3 regions of the Kocuria sp. 2SI genome follow, and region 2 is predicted to be linked to each of the others. Evidence: riboswitches for the same ligand, from Rfam matches in the RefSeq annotation. Region 2 holds a riboswitch; each other region holds the start of a gene.
What was found. A riboswitch is a leader RNA that binds a small molecule or an ion and turns the genes downstream of it on or off. The one in region 2 is predicted to bind S-adenosylmethionine.
Positions count from the first base shown of each region.

Region 1: it holds a riboswitch for S-adenosylmethionine, as region 2 does, so the genes downstream of both, FFS25_RS12415 (O-acetylhomoserine aminocarboxypropyltransferase/cysteine synthase family protein) here and FFS25_RS00190 (LLM class flavin-dependent oxidoreductase) in region 2, are expected to answer to the same signal.
Region 3: it holds a riboswitch for S-adenosylmethionine, as region 2 does, so the genes downstream of both, FFS25_RS05550 (MetQ/NlpA family ABC transporter substrate-binding protein) here and FFS25_RS00190 (LLM class flavin-dependent oxidoreductase) in region 2, are expected to answer to the same signal.

Region 1 covers NZ_SCNB01000030.1:16,070-20,478, forward strand. Annotated here, with positions in the region: gene FFS25_RS12405 (hypothetical protein) at 1-112, opposite strand, end outside; gene FFS25_RS12410 (acyltransferase family protein) at 467-1,873, shown strand; SAM riboswitch class IV at 1,908-2,017, shown strand; gene FFS25_RS12415 (O-acetylhomoserine aminocarboxypropyltransferase/cysteine synthase family protein) at 2,067-3,542, shown strand; gene FFS25_RS12420 (cystathionine gamma-synthase) at 3,539-4,409, shown strand, end outside.
Region 2 covers NZ_SCNB01000001.1:43,541-47,949, reverse strand. Annotated here, with positions in the region: gene FFS25_RS00200 (aliphatic sulfonate ABC transporter substrate-binding protein) at 1-498, opposite strand, end outside; gene FFS25_RS00195 (ABC transporter ATP-binding protein) at 495-1,295, opposite strand; SAM riboswitch class I at 1,294-1,401, opposite strand; SAM riboswitch class IV at 1,517-1,631, shown strand; gene FFS25_RS00190 (LLM class flavin-dependent oxidoreductase) at 1,713-3,128, shown strand; gene FFS25_RS00185 (APC family permease) at 3,271-4,409, opposite strand, start outside.
Region 3 covers NZ_SCNB01000007.1:5,331-9,739, reverse strand. Annotated here, with positions in the region: gene FFS25_RS05560 (GlsB/YeaQ/YmgE family stress response membrane protein) at 1-93, shown strand, start outside; gene dxr (1-deoxy-D-xylulose-5-phosphate reductoisomerase) at 246-1,520, shown strand; SAM riboswitch class IV at 1,630-1,742, shown strand; gene FFS25_RS05550 (MetQ/NlpA family ABC transporter substrate-binding protein) at 1,842-2,717, shown strand; gene FFS25_RS05545 (methionine ABC transporter ATP-binding protein) at 2,753-3,835, shown strand; gene FFS25_RS05540 (methionine ABC transporter permease) at 3,832-4,409, shown strand, end outside.

The sequences.
Region 1 (4,409 bases), on a different contig from region 2:
CCCGGAACTTGAGGTAGAGATCGGTGGTGCACTCATGGCACATGGGGGAGCGGGGCGTCTTGTGGTGCTGGGGAGATCCCAGCCGGCCCAGTCTGGTGCTCGTGACAGTCACTGCTGCTCCTGCGCTGATCGTCGGAATTGCGGGGGGAAGGGTCTCCGACGTCATCGTGGTGCGACCCGAGTCCAGATTAGGCGATCCGCTGTGCCGCGTACAGACCCACCGGCGGAAGCGGAGCTGTCTCTCAGCCCTGCCACAGCGCGGATCCAGGCGGATCCATGCCCGATCCGCCATATCTAAATGACTCTTGGGTAACCGTAACAGCGGAGGCCTTCCGGCAGAAGGCATCGGGGCGATCCGATGCCCCGACCTGCGGAAGAAGACGCTCTGACGTCACAATCGCGCTGCTGCGCTCCCGGGCACCCGCCGAGCCCCCTGCGATGCCGCCGTCGTGTGACGATCGGAGACGTGACGAAGCTGAGCACCTCCCGCGGCCGGCGCGCTGCGCAGACCATCCCTGCGCAGCGCGATCTCGCGCTGGATGCTGCTCGGGTCGCCTGCCTGATCGCCGTGGTCGTGCTCCACATCCTCCTGGTCACGCTCACGACGGATCCGAGCACGGGCGCGCTGCGCAGCGTCATGGCCCCCACCGAGGCCTCCTGGTACGCCCCGGTGTCGTGGCTCGTGCAGGTCATGCCGCTGTTCTTCGTGGTGGGAGGGTGCGCCTCGGCGATCTCGTGGTCGCGCCAGTCGGCGGAGGGCGTCCGCGGGCCGGCCTGGGTGCGCGCCCGGCTGCTGCGCCTGGTCGTGCCTGCGAGCGCTGTGTGGGTCGCCCTGGCGCTGGCCGGCGCCCTCGCGGCGCTCGTGGGGATGCCCGCCGACTGGGCCTCGATGGCGCTGCGGGGGCTCGGGATGCACCTGTGGTTCGTGGGCGCCTATACCGCGTGCCTGGTCGGTGTGCCGCTGCTGCACGGGCTGCACGATCGCCGGCCCGTTCTCACCCTGGCTGCGCTGGTGGGGCTCAGCGCTGCGATCGAGGTGCTGCGCATCGCCGCGGAGCGGCCGTGGTGGGGCCTGCTCGGCTTCGCCCCGGTCTGGCTGGCGATCCATCAGATCGGCTTCTTCCGCCACGACGGATCCTTCGCTCGTGCCTCGGCAGGAAGACTGCTCGGGATCACGGCCCTGTCGGTCCTGGTGATGCTCTGCCTGACGAGCCTGCCCTGGTGGGGTGCGGACGGGCTGTCGGCCCTGAACCCGCCCACGCTGTGCATGATCGCCCTCGGCGCGGCTCAGGCCTGCGTCCTGCAGCTGTGCTCGCCGGCTCTGGAGCGGCTCATGCGATGGCGTCCCGCGCAGGCCGTCGCCTGGGTCGTCGGCTCGCGGGCCGCGACCCTGTACCTGTGGCACCTGCCGGTGATCGTGGCCGTGATGGCGGTGTGGTGGCTGCTCGGCGGCCCGGATCCGGTGCCCGGCTCAGCGCAGTGGTGGCTGTGGCGCCTGCCGATCGGGCTGCTCTGCTGGGCGATGGTCCTGCTGGTCGTGCGTCCGCTGGGCGTCCTGGAGGCCGTGGCGGGGCGGATCGTCGCCCGCGAGCCCGAACCGGAGGGGCCCGCAGCCGGAGGATCGCCCTCGGGTGAGCGGCCCTCGACCGCGCCCCGAGCCGACGGATCCGCGCCGCTGCGAGCTTCGAGTCCCGATCGCTCCTCATCGCCGGACGGACGGGCGTGGGTCCGCATCCTCGCCGCGGCCGTCCTCGTCTTCTCCGCAGCCGTGCTGGAGGTCCGCTTCCTGCTCGGCATCCCGCTGGCCCTCGGCGGCGCGGCGGCCATGGTCGCGGCGGTCCTGCTGCTGGTCCCGCCCGCACGGAGGTCCTGACGGCTCGATCGGTGTGGTGCTAGTATCGGACCGGCTTCACGAGACACAGCTGCCAAGCTCCGACTTGGCTGTGCACCAACCCCATGTTCAAGGGTGGTTCGGATGACGAAGCGGCCTGCACCTGACGCAGCGCACGAACAAGCTCCGGCGGGACGTGCAGGTCAAGAGCACCCCGTCACGGAAGACACCTCTCATGACGTCCTCGCCCTGCGACGAGCTCAAGAGCTCGACGTCGCTGGCCACACGCCAGATCCACGCCGGCCGGGCCGGATCCGATCCGGGCGCCCCTGCCGCCCCCGTCCAGGCCACGCTGCCGGTGCCGATCTACCAGTCCTCGGCCTTCGAGTTCCCGGACCACGCGGCTGCCGCCGCCATGTTCGCCCAGACCACCCCGGGCTTCACCTACTCCCGCACGGGCAACCCCACGGTCGCCGTCCTGGAGCAGAAGGTCGCCGATCTCGAGGGCGGAGTGGGGGCCGTGGCCATGGGCTCGGGCCAGTCCGCCGTCGCCGCGGCCCTGCTCGCGCTGATCAGCACGGGCCCCGGCAAGCACCTGGTGGTCTCGGAGAAGATCTACGGCGGCACCGTCGACCTGCTCGGTGACACGCTGGCCGATCTCGGCGCGACCGTCACCTACGTCGATCCCGCTGACCCCTCGGCCTGGTCGGAGGCGATCACGGAGGACACTCGGGGCTTCTTCCTCGAGTCCATCGGCAACCCGCTGGCCACGCTGGCGGATCTGGACGCGATCTCCCGCATCGCCCATGAGCGGGGGCTCCCGGTGATCGTCGACTCGACCCTGGCCACGCCGATCCTGTACCGGCCCTTCGAGCACGGGGCGGATATCGTGGTGCATTCGGCCACCAAGTTCTTCGGCGGGCACGGGACGTCGCTGGCCGGCGTCGTGATCGACTCCGGTCGATTCGACTGGGAGGCCGAGGCCGCTCGCTGGCCGCAGTTCACCGAGCCGCGAGCGCGCTGGGGCGGGATCAGCCTGTGCGAGAAGCTGCGCGGCGGCTCGCCGTTCCTGCATCTGTGCCGGGCCAAGTTCGTGCACGACCTGGGTCTGACGCTCTCGCCGTTCAACGCCTCCCAGATCATCCAGGGCCTCGAGACGCTGGACCTGCGCATGCGCCGCCACTCGGACAGCGCCGCTCGCATCGCCGAGTTCCTGAGCACGCATCCGGCGGTGCGCTGCGTGCACCACCCCCTGATCGAGGGCTCCGCCGATCGGGAGATCGCCGAGCGCGACTTCCCCCAGGGCGTCGGGTCGGTCTTCGGCTTCGAGCTGGAGTGCTCGGATGCCGCAGTGGCCGGATTCGTCGACTCCCTGCGGCTTTTCAAGCTGGTGGCCAACATCGGCGACGTCCGATCGCTGATCAACCATCCCGCGGCCATGACCCACTGCCGTCTCTCGGAGGAGCAGCGACTGGCCGGCGGGATCAGCTGGCAGACCCTGCGGCTGTCGATCGGGCTGGAGGCGGTCGACGACCTGATCGCCGATCTGCAGTCCTCGCTCGATGAGCTGCTGCGCGTCGAGGCCGCGCGCGGCGCTGAGATCCCGGCCGCAGAAGGTGCCCCGGGATCGTCGACGGACGGCGCCCCGGTGCGCTCCGAGGACGAGCCGAGCGGCGCGCGCCGCGACCAGCGCCAGGAGGTGCAGGCATGAGCGGGTTCACCACGCGCGCCGTCCACGCCGGCCAGGAGCCGGACCGGCTGACCGGTGCGGTCATCCCGCCGGTCTACCAGACCTCCACCTTCGTCCAGGACGGCATCAACGTCCTGCGCGACGGCCACGAGTACTCCCGCGGCTCCAATCCCACCCGCAATGCCTTCGAGGAGCAGCTGTGCGCGCTCGAGGGCGGGCAGCGGGCCTTCGCGTTCGCCTCCGGGATCGCGGCGGAGGATGCGCTGCTGCGCTCGGTGCTGCGCCCCGGAGACCATGTGGTCCTGGGCGCCGACGGCTACGGGGGCACCAACCGGCTCATCACCAGGGTCCTGGCTCCCTGGCAGATCCGGCACACGCCGGTGGACGTCACCTCGCTCGATGCGGTCCGCGGGGCTGTGGAGGCGGGCACGCGGGTGATCTGGGTCGAGACCCCCACGAATCCGCTGCTGGGCATCGCCGATCTGACGGGAATCGCCCAGATCGCCCAGGATGCCGGGGCGCTGCTGATCGTGGACAGCACCTTCGCCTCGCCGTACCTTCAGCGTCCGCTGGAGTTCGGCGCCGACGTCGTCGTGCACTCCACCACCAAGTACATCGGCGGGCACTCGGACGTGCTGGGCGGGGCGGTCGTCGTCTCGGACCGGGCCTGGGAGGTCGAGGCCGTGGGCGGCTTCTCGCCCGGAGGAACGCTGGCCGAGCTCGTGGGCTTCCAGCAGTTCGCCGGCGGGGCGGTCGCCGGGCCCCAGGACTGCTTCCTGGCCGCGCGCGGGCTGAAGACCCTTTCGCTGCGTATGCAGCGCCATCAGGAGACCGCAGGCCGGATCGCCGAGTGGCTCATCGGGCGCCCAGAGGTGGCGCAGGTGCTCT
Region 2 (4,409 bases):
CGCCGACAGCGCCTGCAGCAGGAAGAAGTAGGGATCCGTGCCCTTGGTGGCCGCCACCGACCTGCCGCGCAGATCCTCGACCGAGCGCAGGGGCGAGTCCGCGGTGCGTACGAGTGCTGCCCACTCCGGCTGGGAGCAGATGTCGATCGCGCGGATGGGGGAGCGGTTGGTGCGCGCCAGCAGCGCGGCCGAGCCCGCGGTCGAGCCGATGTCGATCGCCCCGCCGCGCAGGAACTCGTTGGCCTTGTTGGACCCGGCCGAGAACGTCCAGTGGACCTCCTGGCCGTCCTCTGCGGCGACGGTCTCCAGCCAGCCCTTCTCGCGGATGATCAGCGACAGCGGGTTGTAGGTCGCGTAGTCCAGGTAGATCTCGGTGTCCGAGCCGGCGGCCATGCCGCGGCCCGGGCCCTCGCCCTCCATGACGCACCCGGACAGGGGCGCGGCGGCGGCCCCGGCGGCGGCCAGGCCCAGCAGGCGACGACGCGTCAGCCCGCTCATGCCTCCACGCCCAGCAGGCCGAGCAGGTGCGTGCGGGCCTGCGTCAGCTCGGGATCATCGCGGTGGCGCGGTCGCGGCGAGTCGACCGTGAGGATCTCCTGGATCCCTGCCGGCCCGCCTTCCGGCGGCGTCCCGAGCACGACCACGCGGTCGGAGAGCACCAGGGCCTCTTCCACATCGTGGGTGACCACCAGCACCGTCGTGGGATCTGCGGCGTGGATCTCCAGCAGCAGGTCCTGCATCTTCAGACGGGTCAGGGCATCGAGCGCCCCGAACGGCTCGTCGAGCAGCAGCACCTGCGGATTGCGCGCCAGCGCCCTGGCCAGCGAGGCCCGCTGGGCCATGCCGCCGGAGATCTCCGACGGGCGGTCCTCGGCATGCTTCGTCAGCCGCACCAGCTCGAGCAGGTGCGCCACGCGCTGCTCGGCCTCGCGGCCCCGGACCCCGCGGGGCAGCCCGAGCGCCACGTTGCGGGCCACCGTGCGCCAGGGCAGCAGCCGCGGCTCCTGGAAGCCCACCGCGCAGCGCGGGTCCAGGCCGTGCACGGGCGCGTCGTCGATCAGGACCCGGCCGGCGGAGGCCGTGCCGAGACCGGCCACCGCGCGCAGCAGGGTCGACTTGCCGCAGCCCGACGGGCCCAGCACCGAGACGATCTCGCCGGGGCGGACATGGAAGCTGACGTCGGCCAGGACATCGCGCTGGAGGCCGCCGGAAGAGGGGAAGGACTTGCCGACGCCATCGAAGGTCAGGGCGGCGGCATCGACCGTGCTCAGGGCGGACGGGGGCGCAGAGATCATCACATCACTCCATCGGTCCTGGCATTAGCACCTTGTGCCGCGTAATGGACGGCACTGGTTGCTGCGGCGTCGACGAGCCAGGTCTCTCGGCCGCTCCGGATGGGAACCGGGGTCATTCAATGCCCTGGTCCGGGGAGACAGCAAATCGGAGGACGAGCGGGGCAACGCACGGGACGGGCTTCGCACCGTCGCCTCAGGTGTGCATAGGATGACGCTCACACGATCAAGAGTTCCGGCCCACAGCCCTGGCTGGCCGGACGGCAACCCTCTCCCGTAGCGGGGTGCCCCAGGTGAGGATCGGGCCGCTCGCTAGACCGCGTGCGGCAAGTGCGGCGCATGCACGCGCTGGACCCGCAGGTTGGCCGCGGCATGAGCGGCGCACGGGGCGCGGGTCTGACCCCTCAGGAGCAGCCTCCCATGGCCAAGCGGATCTCCCTGAACGCCTTCGACATGACCTGCGTGGATCACCAGAGCTTCGGGCTGTGGCGCCACCCGCGCTCGCGGGCCACGGAGTACAACACGATCGAGTACTGGACGCACCTGGCCCAGGTGCTCGAGCGGGGCCGCTTCGACGCCCTGTTCCTGGCCGACGTTGTCGGCATCTACGACATCTACCGCAACTCGGCCGCCCCCTCGATCGCCGACGGCGCGCAGGTCCCGGTCAACGATCCGTTCATGCAGATCTCCGCCATGGCCGCGGTGACGAAGAACCTCGGCTTCGGCGTGACCAGTGCGGTCACCTACGAGCAGCCGTACACGCTGGCGCGCAAGTACGCGACGCTGGATCACCTGACCCGCGGGCGCGTGGGCTTCAACGTGGTGACCTCCTACCTGCCTTCGGCGGCCGAGAACCAGGGTCTGCCCACCCAGATCGAGCACGACGAGCGCTACGAGATCGCCGAGGAGTTCCTCGACGTCTGCTACAAGCTGTGGGAGGGCTCCTGGGAGGACGACGCCGTCGTGAAGGACGTGGAGCGCGGGATCTACGCCGATCCGGCCAAGGTCCACCCGATCCAGCACCAGGGCAAGCACTTCACGGTGCCTGGTGCGGCGCTCACCGAGCCCAGCCCGCAGCGCACCCCGCTGATCTTCCAGGCCGGGGCCTCCTCGCGCGGGCAGGCCTTCGCGGGCAAGCACGCCGAAGCCGTGTTCATCGGCGCCCTGCGCCCGGACCTCACCCGGTACATGACCGACCGGATCCGCGACAAGGTCGAGGCCGAGGGCCGTGACCGGGACGACGTGAAGATCTACGCGATGCTCTCCGTGGTGGTCGATGAGACCGACGAGAAGGCCCAGGCCAAGTACCGCGAGTACCAGAGCTACGCCAACCTGGAGGCCTCGCAGGCCATCATCGGCGGCTGGTCCGGGCTGGATCTGTCCACGTTCCAGGAGGACGAGGTCCTGAACTACGTCAAGACCGAGGCCATCCAGTCCTTCCTCACGCCGTTCACCATGCAGGACGGCACCAAGCAGTGGACGCGCGAGGAGATCGCCCGCCACTGCGCGATCGGCGGCATGGGCGATGTGGTCGTGGGCTCCCCGCAGACCGTGGCCGATCAGCTCGAGACCTGGATCGACGAGGGCGGCCTGGACGGGATCAACCTGGCCTACCACGTGTCCCCGGGCTCGTTCGAGGACTTCGTGGAGCAGGTGGTCCCGGAGCTGCAGAAGCGCGGGCGCTACCGCACCGACTACGACGGCCCCACCCTGCGCGAGAACGTCTACGGTGCAGGGCAGACCAAGGTGCTCGACACCCACCCGGCGGCCAAGTACCGCGGGGCCTACATGGGCAGGCCGTCCACGGCGGACACCCCGGCGCGGGATCTCGGCTGAGGGCTGGGGAACGGCAGCTGGCAGAGGCCCTGGCCCTTCCGAGGGCCTTTGCCATCACTGGCAGGGATGCAGTGGCGATGTATGCGTCCAGAAATTCAAGCTGCGGTTCCCGAGGATTGCGTCCGCAGCCCTGCGCGGAGCCTCACGTCACGTGCACGAACGGGCGGTCCTGCTTGCGCGCCACCGCCCGGCGCAGGACCTCGTGCACGGCCGTCGCCGTCTGACCGCGGCCGAGGAGCAGGAAGCGCAGGGAGTTCACCAGCGGCGAGCCGTCGGACCACTCGAGGTAGAGGTGCGACGGCCGCCCCGTCCGGTCCCGGACGGCCAGGGCCACGCCGGCCAGGCAGGTGGGCACCGACGAGCCCTCTGCGCGCAGGACGCGGTGGCCGTCGATCTCGTGGGCACTCACGCGCAACCGGTCCTCGAAGTCCGATGGATCGCGCAGGGTCACCTCCACGAACAGGACGCCGTCGGCCGAGGGAAGGCGATGCCATTCGCGCTCGTCGCGCAGCTTCTCGGCCAGGTCGGGGTCGCTGAGCAGGAGCTGCTGGGCCTGGGCCCCTGCTGCGCCCAGCTGGGTGCGCGGCCGGTGCGCGATCAGCCGCACCGTGCGTCCGCGGCAGCCGCGCAGCCAGGCCAGCGAGGTCTGGTCGAAATCGATGCTGCGGATCCGCAGCTCCGAGGCCCGCCAGACCCGCGAGGCGAACGACGCTGCCAGCAGGGCTGCGATGAACACGAGGGCCACGTGGAGGCCATCGGGGCGGCTGATCATGTTGTCGGCGGTCGTGTAGGCGATCACCACGGTGATCGCCGCGAATCCCACGGCGGCGCGGCGATGCCCCCGCTTTCCCGCCGACAGGGTCGAGGCGAAGGAGGCCGAGAGCATCAGCACCAGCACCCCGGTCGCGTAGGCCCCGCCCTGCGCATCCACGTCGGCGCGGAAGACCGCCGTGACGACCAGGGCGGCAGCCAGGATCGTGAGCACCAGCGGCCGCGGAGCGCGGGTCCACTCGGGCGCCATGCCGTAGCGCGGCAGGTAGCGCGGGATGAGGTTGAGCAGACCGGCCATGGCCGAGGCGCCCGCGAACCACAGGATCAGCACCGTCGACAGGTCGTAGACCGACCCGAAAGTCTCGCCCAGCAGGCTGTGCGCCAGGTAGGCCAGTGCTCGCCCGTTGGCAGCGCCGCCGGGCTCGAACTCTCCGGCCGGGATCAGGATCGTGCACACCAGCGACGAGGTCAGCAGGAACCCGGCCATGATCAGCGCGGCGGTCGTGAGCA
Region 3 (4,409 bases), on a different contig from region 2:
TCGATCGTGCTCGCCATCATCGGCGCGCTCGTCGTGCTGTTCATCTACGGCGCCCTCACCAAGGGCAGCCGCGGCGGTGCCGTCGAGCGCTGAGCCGACGCGTTCCGCAGCACCTGCAAGCGCCCCGTCCCTCGTCGAGAGGGGCGGGGCGCTTCGTCTCCTCCGGGCCAGGGGGCGTGCGCGGAAGGGGGGGGCGCGTCCAACGCGCTCCGGCAGCACTGGAGGCAGGTCGGCATACTGGAGCCATGTCCGAGATCTCCAGCGAACAGCGTCCCGCCCCCCAGGCTCCCCTGTGGGCCGAGTCCCAGCGCCGCATCTGCATCCTGGGCTCGACCGGCTCCATCGGCACGCAGGCGCTCGACGTCGTGCGCACCGCCGCGGCGTCGGCCGATCAGCAGGCCCCATTCCGGGTGGTGGCCCTGGCGGCCGGCTCGTCGAACCTCGAGCTGCTCGCGGAGCAGGCCGTCGAGACCCGGGCCCCGCTCGTGGCGACGTCCGGCGATGTCCAGGACGCGGCGCTGCTCGAGCGCATGATCGCCTCGCGGGTCCTGGCGCTGGGGGAGGACTATTCCCCGCAGATCCTCGCGGGATCGGAGGCCGCCGTGCAGGCGGCGCGAGCGCCGGGGGCCGATCTCGTCCTCAACGGCATCACCGGCTCGATCGGGCTGGCCCCCACCCTTGCCGCCCTGGAGGCCGGCAAGCTGCTGGCCCTGGCCAACAAGGAGTCGCTGATCGCCGGCGGTGAGCTGGTGCGCCGAGCCGCGCAGGCCTCCCCGCACGACGACCCGCTGATCCCCGTGGACTCCGAGCACTCAGCCCTGGCCCAGGCGCTGCGCAGCGGCGCGTCGGCAGAGGTCGATCGGCTCGTGCTGACGGCCTCCGGTGGACCCTTCCGCGGGCGCTCGCGCGATTCCCTGCGGGACGTGCGCCCGCAGGACGCCCTGGCTCATCCCACCTGGGACATGGGGCTGATGGTGACCACGAACTCCTCGACCATGGTCAACAAGGCCCTCGAGGTCCTCGAGGCCCACCTGCTCTTCGACATCCCCTTGGAGCGCATCGACGTGGTGGTGCACCCGCAGTCCGTCGTGCACTCGATGGTGCAGTTCGTGGACGGCTCCACCATGGCTCAGGCCTCCCCGCCGGACATGCGCCTGCCGATCGCGCTGGGCCTCGGCTGGCCGCATCGGGTCCCGGGCGCCGCCTCGCCGTGCGACTGGACTCAGGCGGCGACCTGGAGCTTCGAGCCGCTGGATGAGGAGGCCTTCCCAGCGGTGCGTCTGCTCAAGGAGGCGGCGGCTTCAGGGCCCACCGGCCCTGCCGTGTTCAACGCCGCGAACGAGCAGGCGGTCCTGGCCTTCCACGCCGGGCGCCTGGGCTTCCTGGAGATCGTCGAGCTCGTGGCCGAAGTCGTGCGGGAGCATGAGCCCGTCGACGAGCTGAGCCTCGAATCGGTGCTGGCAGCCGAGGCCTGGGCTCGCTCCCGCGCTGATGAGCTGGTGAGGCAGAGGCGTCGATGAGCCGGCCTCCGGGACGCGGCCGACGTGCATCCGGTGCCTGAGCCAGAGCCCGTGCCAGGCCTCGTGGGGGGCTCGCCCGCACCGGACTCAGATGCTAGGATCTGCGCCGGATGACGAGATCCGGCGCGAAGCTCTGGCTGGCCGGACGGCAACCCTCTCACCGTGGTGGGGTGCCCCAGATGACCATTCGGCTCCGGTTCCGCACCGCGGCAAGCACGGATTTGGGTTCGTGCGCAGCATCGATGCGCACGCCTGACGTTCAGCGCCGCCGGTCACCCCGATGGGATCGGACAGCTCGCTGAACGAAAGGCAACCCCTCCCATGCGCGCACACCGTCTCTCCGCCCTGGCCGTGACCACAGTCCTCGGCCTGACCCTCGCCGGCTGCGGCGGCGGCGACTCCGATGAGGCCCCCTACGACGACGGGGTCATCAAGATCGGCGTCGTCGGCACCACCCCCGTGAACGAGGCCCTCGTGGAGAAGGCCGAGGAGGAGGGCATCACCGTCGAGCTGGTCGAGCTCTCCGAGTACAGCCAGGTCAACCCGGCGACCGTCTCCGGCGACGTCGACATGAACTGGTTCCAGCACATCGCGTACCTGGCGGACTACAACAACAGCTCCGGGGAGACCGTCACCCCGATCGCCTCGACCTCGATCTACCCGCTGGGCCTGTACTCCAACGAGTACGAGTCGCTCGAGGACATCCAGGACGGCGACGAGATCGCCATCCCCAACGACTCGATCAACCAGTCGCGCGCGCTGCTGCTGCTGCAGGCCAACGGCCTGGTCGAGTTCACCTCGGACACCACCGCCCCGACCGAGTCGGACATCGACACCGAGGCCTCGAAGGTCTCCGTCACCCCGGTCTCGGCCGAGCAGACCGTGCTGTCTCTGGACTCTGTGGCCGGCTCCGTCATCAACAACGACTTCCTGGCCCGCGGCGACATCGATCCCGATTCGGCCCTGGCCTCCGACGGCGCCGAGAACGAGAACGCCCGTCCGTACGTGAACCTGTTCGCCACCACCGAGGCCAACAAGGACGACGAGACCCTCCACAAGGTCGCCGATCTCTTCCACACCCCGGAGGTCGAGGAGGCCGAGAAGGAGGACACCAAGGGCACCGCGGTGACCATGGAACTCTCGCAGGAGGAGCTGGAGCAGGTCCTCTCCGATTACGAGGAGGACCTCCAGAAGTGACCCCGGCCGAGCAGTTCCACCCCGACAGCGAGCCGGTGGCCGACGCCGCTGACACGCAGCGGCGTCGGCCCGGGCCCGAGACCGAGGCGATCGTGCGCTTCGACGGCGTCACCAAGTCCTTCACCACGGGCAAGGGCAGGACCAAGCGGGACGTGACCGCAGTCGACGATGTCACCCTCGACATCCGCCGAGGCGAGATCTTCGGCGTGATCGGCTACTCGGGTGCCGGCAAGTCCACGCTCGTGCGCCTGATCAACGGCCTGGAGCCGGTGACCTCCGGCGTCGTCGAGGTCGACGGCCGCCGGGTCGACGGCCGCACCGAGAATCAGCTGGCCCCGATCCGTCGCGACATCGGCATGATCTTCCAGCAGTTCAACCTGTTCACGTCGCGCTCAGTGGCCGGCAACGTCGAGTACCCGCTGAAGCAGGCGGGCTGGTCGGCGGCCGATCGCAGGGCGCGCGTGAAGGAGCTGCTCGAGTTCGTCGGGCTCTCCGAGCGGGCGGGCAACTACCCCGAGCAGCTCTCGGGCGGGCAGAAGCAGCGCGTGGGCATCGCCCGGGCGCTGGCTGCCAACCCCAAGATCCTGCTGGCCGACGAGTCCACCTCCGCACTGGACCCGGAGACCACCCAGGAGGTGCTGGCGCTGCTGCGCCGGGCCAACCGGGAGTTCGGGATCACGGTCGTGCTGATCACCCACGAGATGGACGTGGTGCGCTCGATCGCCGATCGCGTCGCGGTCATGGACAGCGGACGCGTGGTCGAGATGGGCCCCACGGCCCAGATCTTCTCGGCCGGGCAGTCGCCCACGACCCGTCGCTTCGTCTCCACCGTCGTCCACGCCGAGCCGGACGCCGAGGAGCTCGCGCACCTGCGCGCGCGCCACCACGGCCGCCTGGTGGTCATGGAGATCCGCGAGGGCGTCGATGTCGGCACGGTGCTCAGCCGCGCCGCTGCTGAGCGCGGCGTGGGCTTCAGGATCGTGTTCGGCGGGGTGTCGGTGCTGCAGGAGCAGTCCTTCGGCTCCCTGACCGTCGAGCTGCTGGGCGAGCCGCAGGCCGTGGAGGACACGATCGCCCGGCTTGCAGAGGCCACGACCGTGAAGGAGGTGTCGGCATGACCAATTGGTCCGTTCTCGGCCCTCAGCTGCTGACGTCCATCGGCGAGACCCTCTACATGGTCGTGGTGACCATGATCATCGCGGGGTTCCTGGGCCTGGTCTTCGGCGTCGCGCTGTACGTCACGCGTCCGGGCGGCATCTATGCGAACCGCCCGCTGAACACCGCGATCAACCTGATCGTGAACTTCGTGCGGCCGATCCCGTTCATCATCCTGCTGGCGGCCCTCGGCCCGCTGACGGAGACGGTGATCGGGACCAGGCTCGGGCAGAACGCCGCGATCTTCGCCATGACGATCGCCGCCCTGTTCGCGGTCGCGCGCATCGTCGAGCAGAACCTCATGTCGGTGGATCCCGGTGTGATCGAGGCGGCTCGCTCCATGGGCGTCTCGCGGTTCCGGATCATGACCACGGTGATCCTGCCGGAGGCCCTGGGCCCTCTGGTGCTCGGCTACACGTTCCTGGTCATCGGTGTGACCGACATGTCCGCCATGGCCGGTGCCATCGGCGCTGGCGGTCTGGGCGACTTCGCGCTGCGGCTGGGCTACCAGCGCTTCAACGACGAGGTCACCTGGGC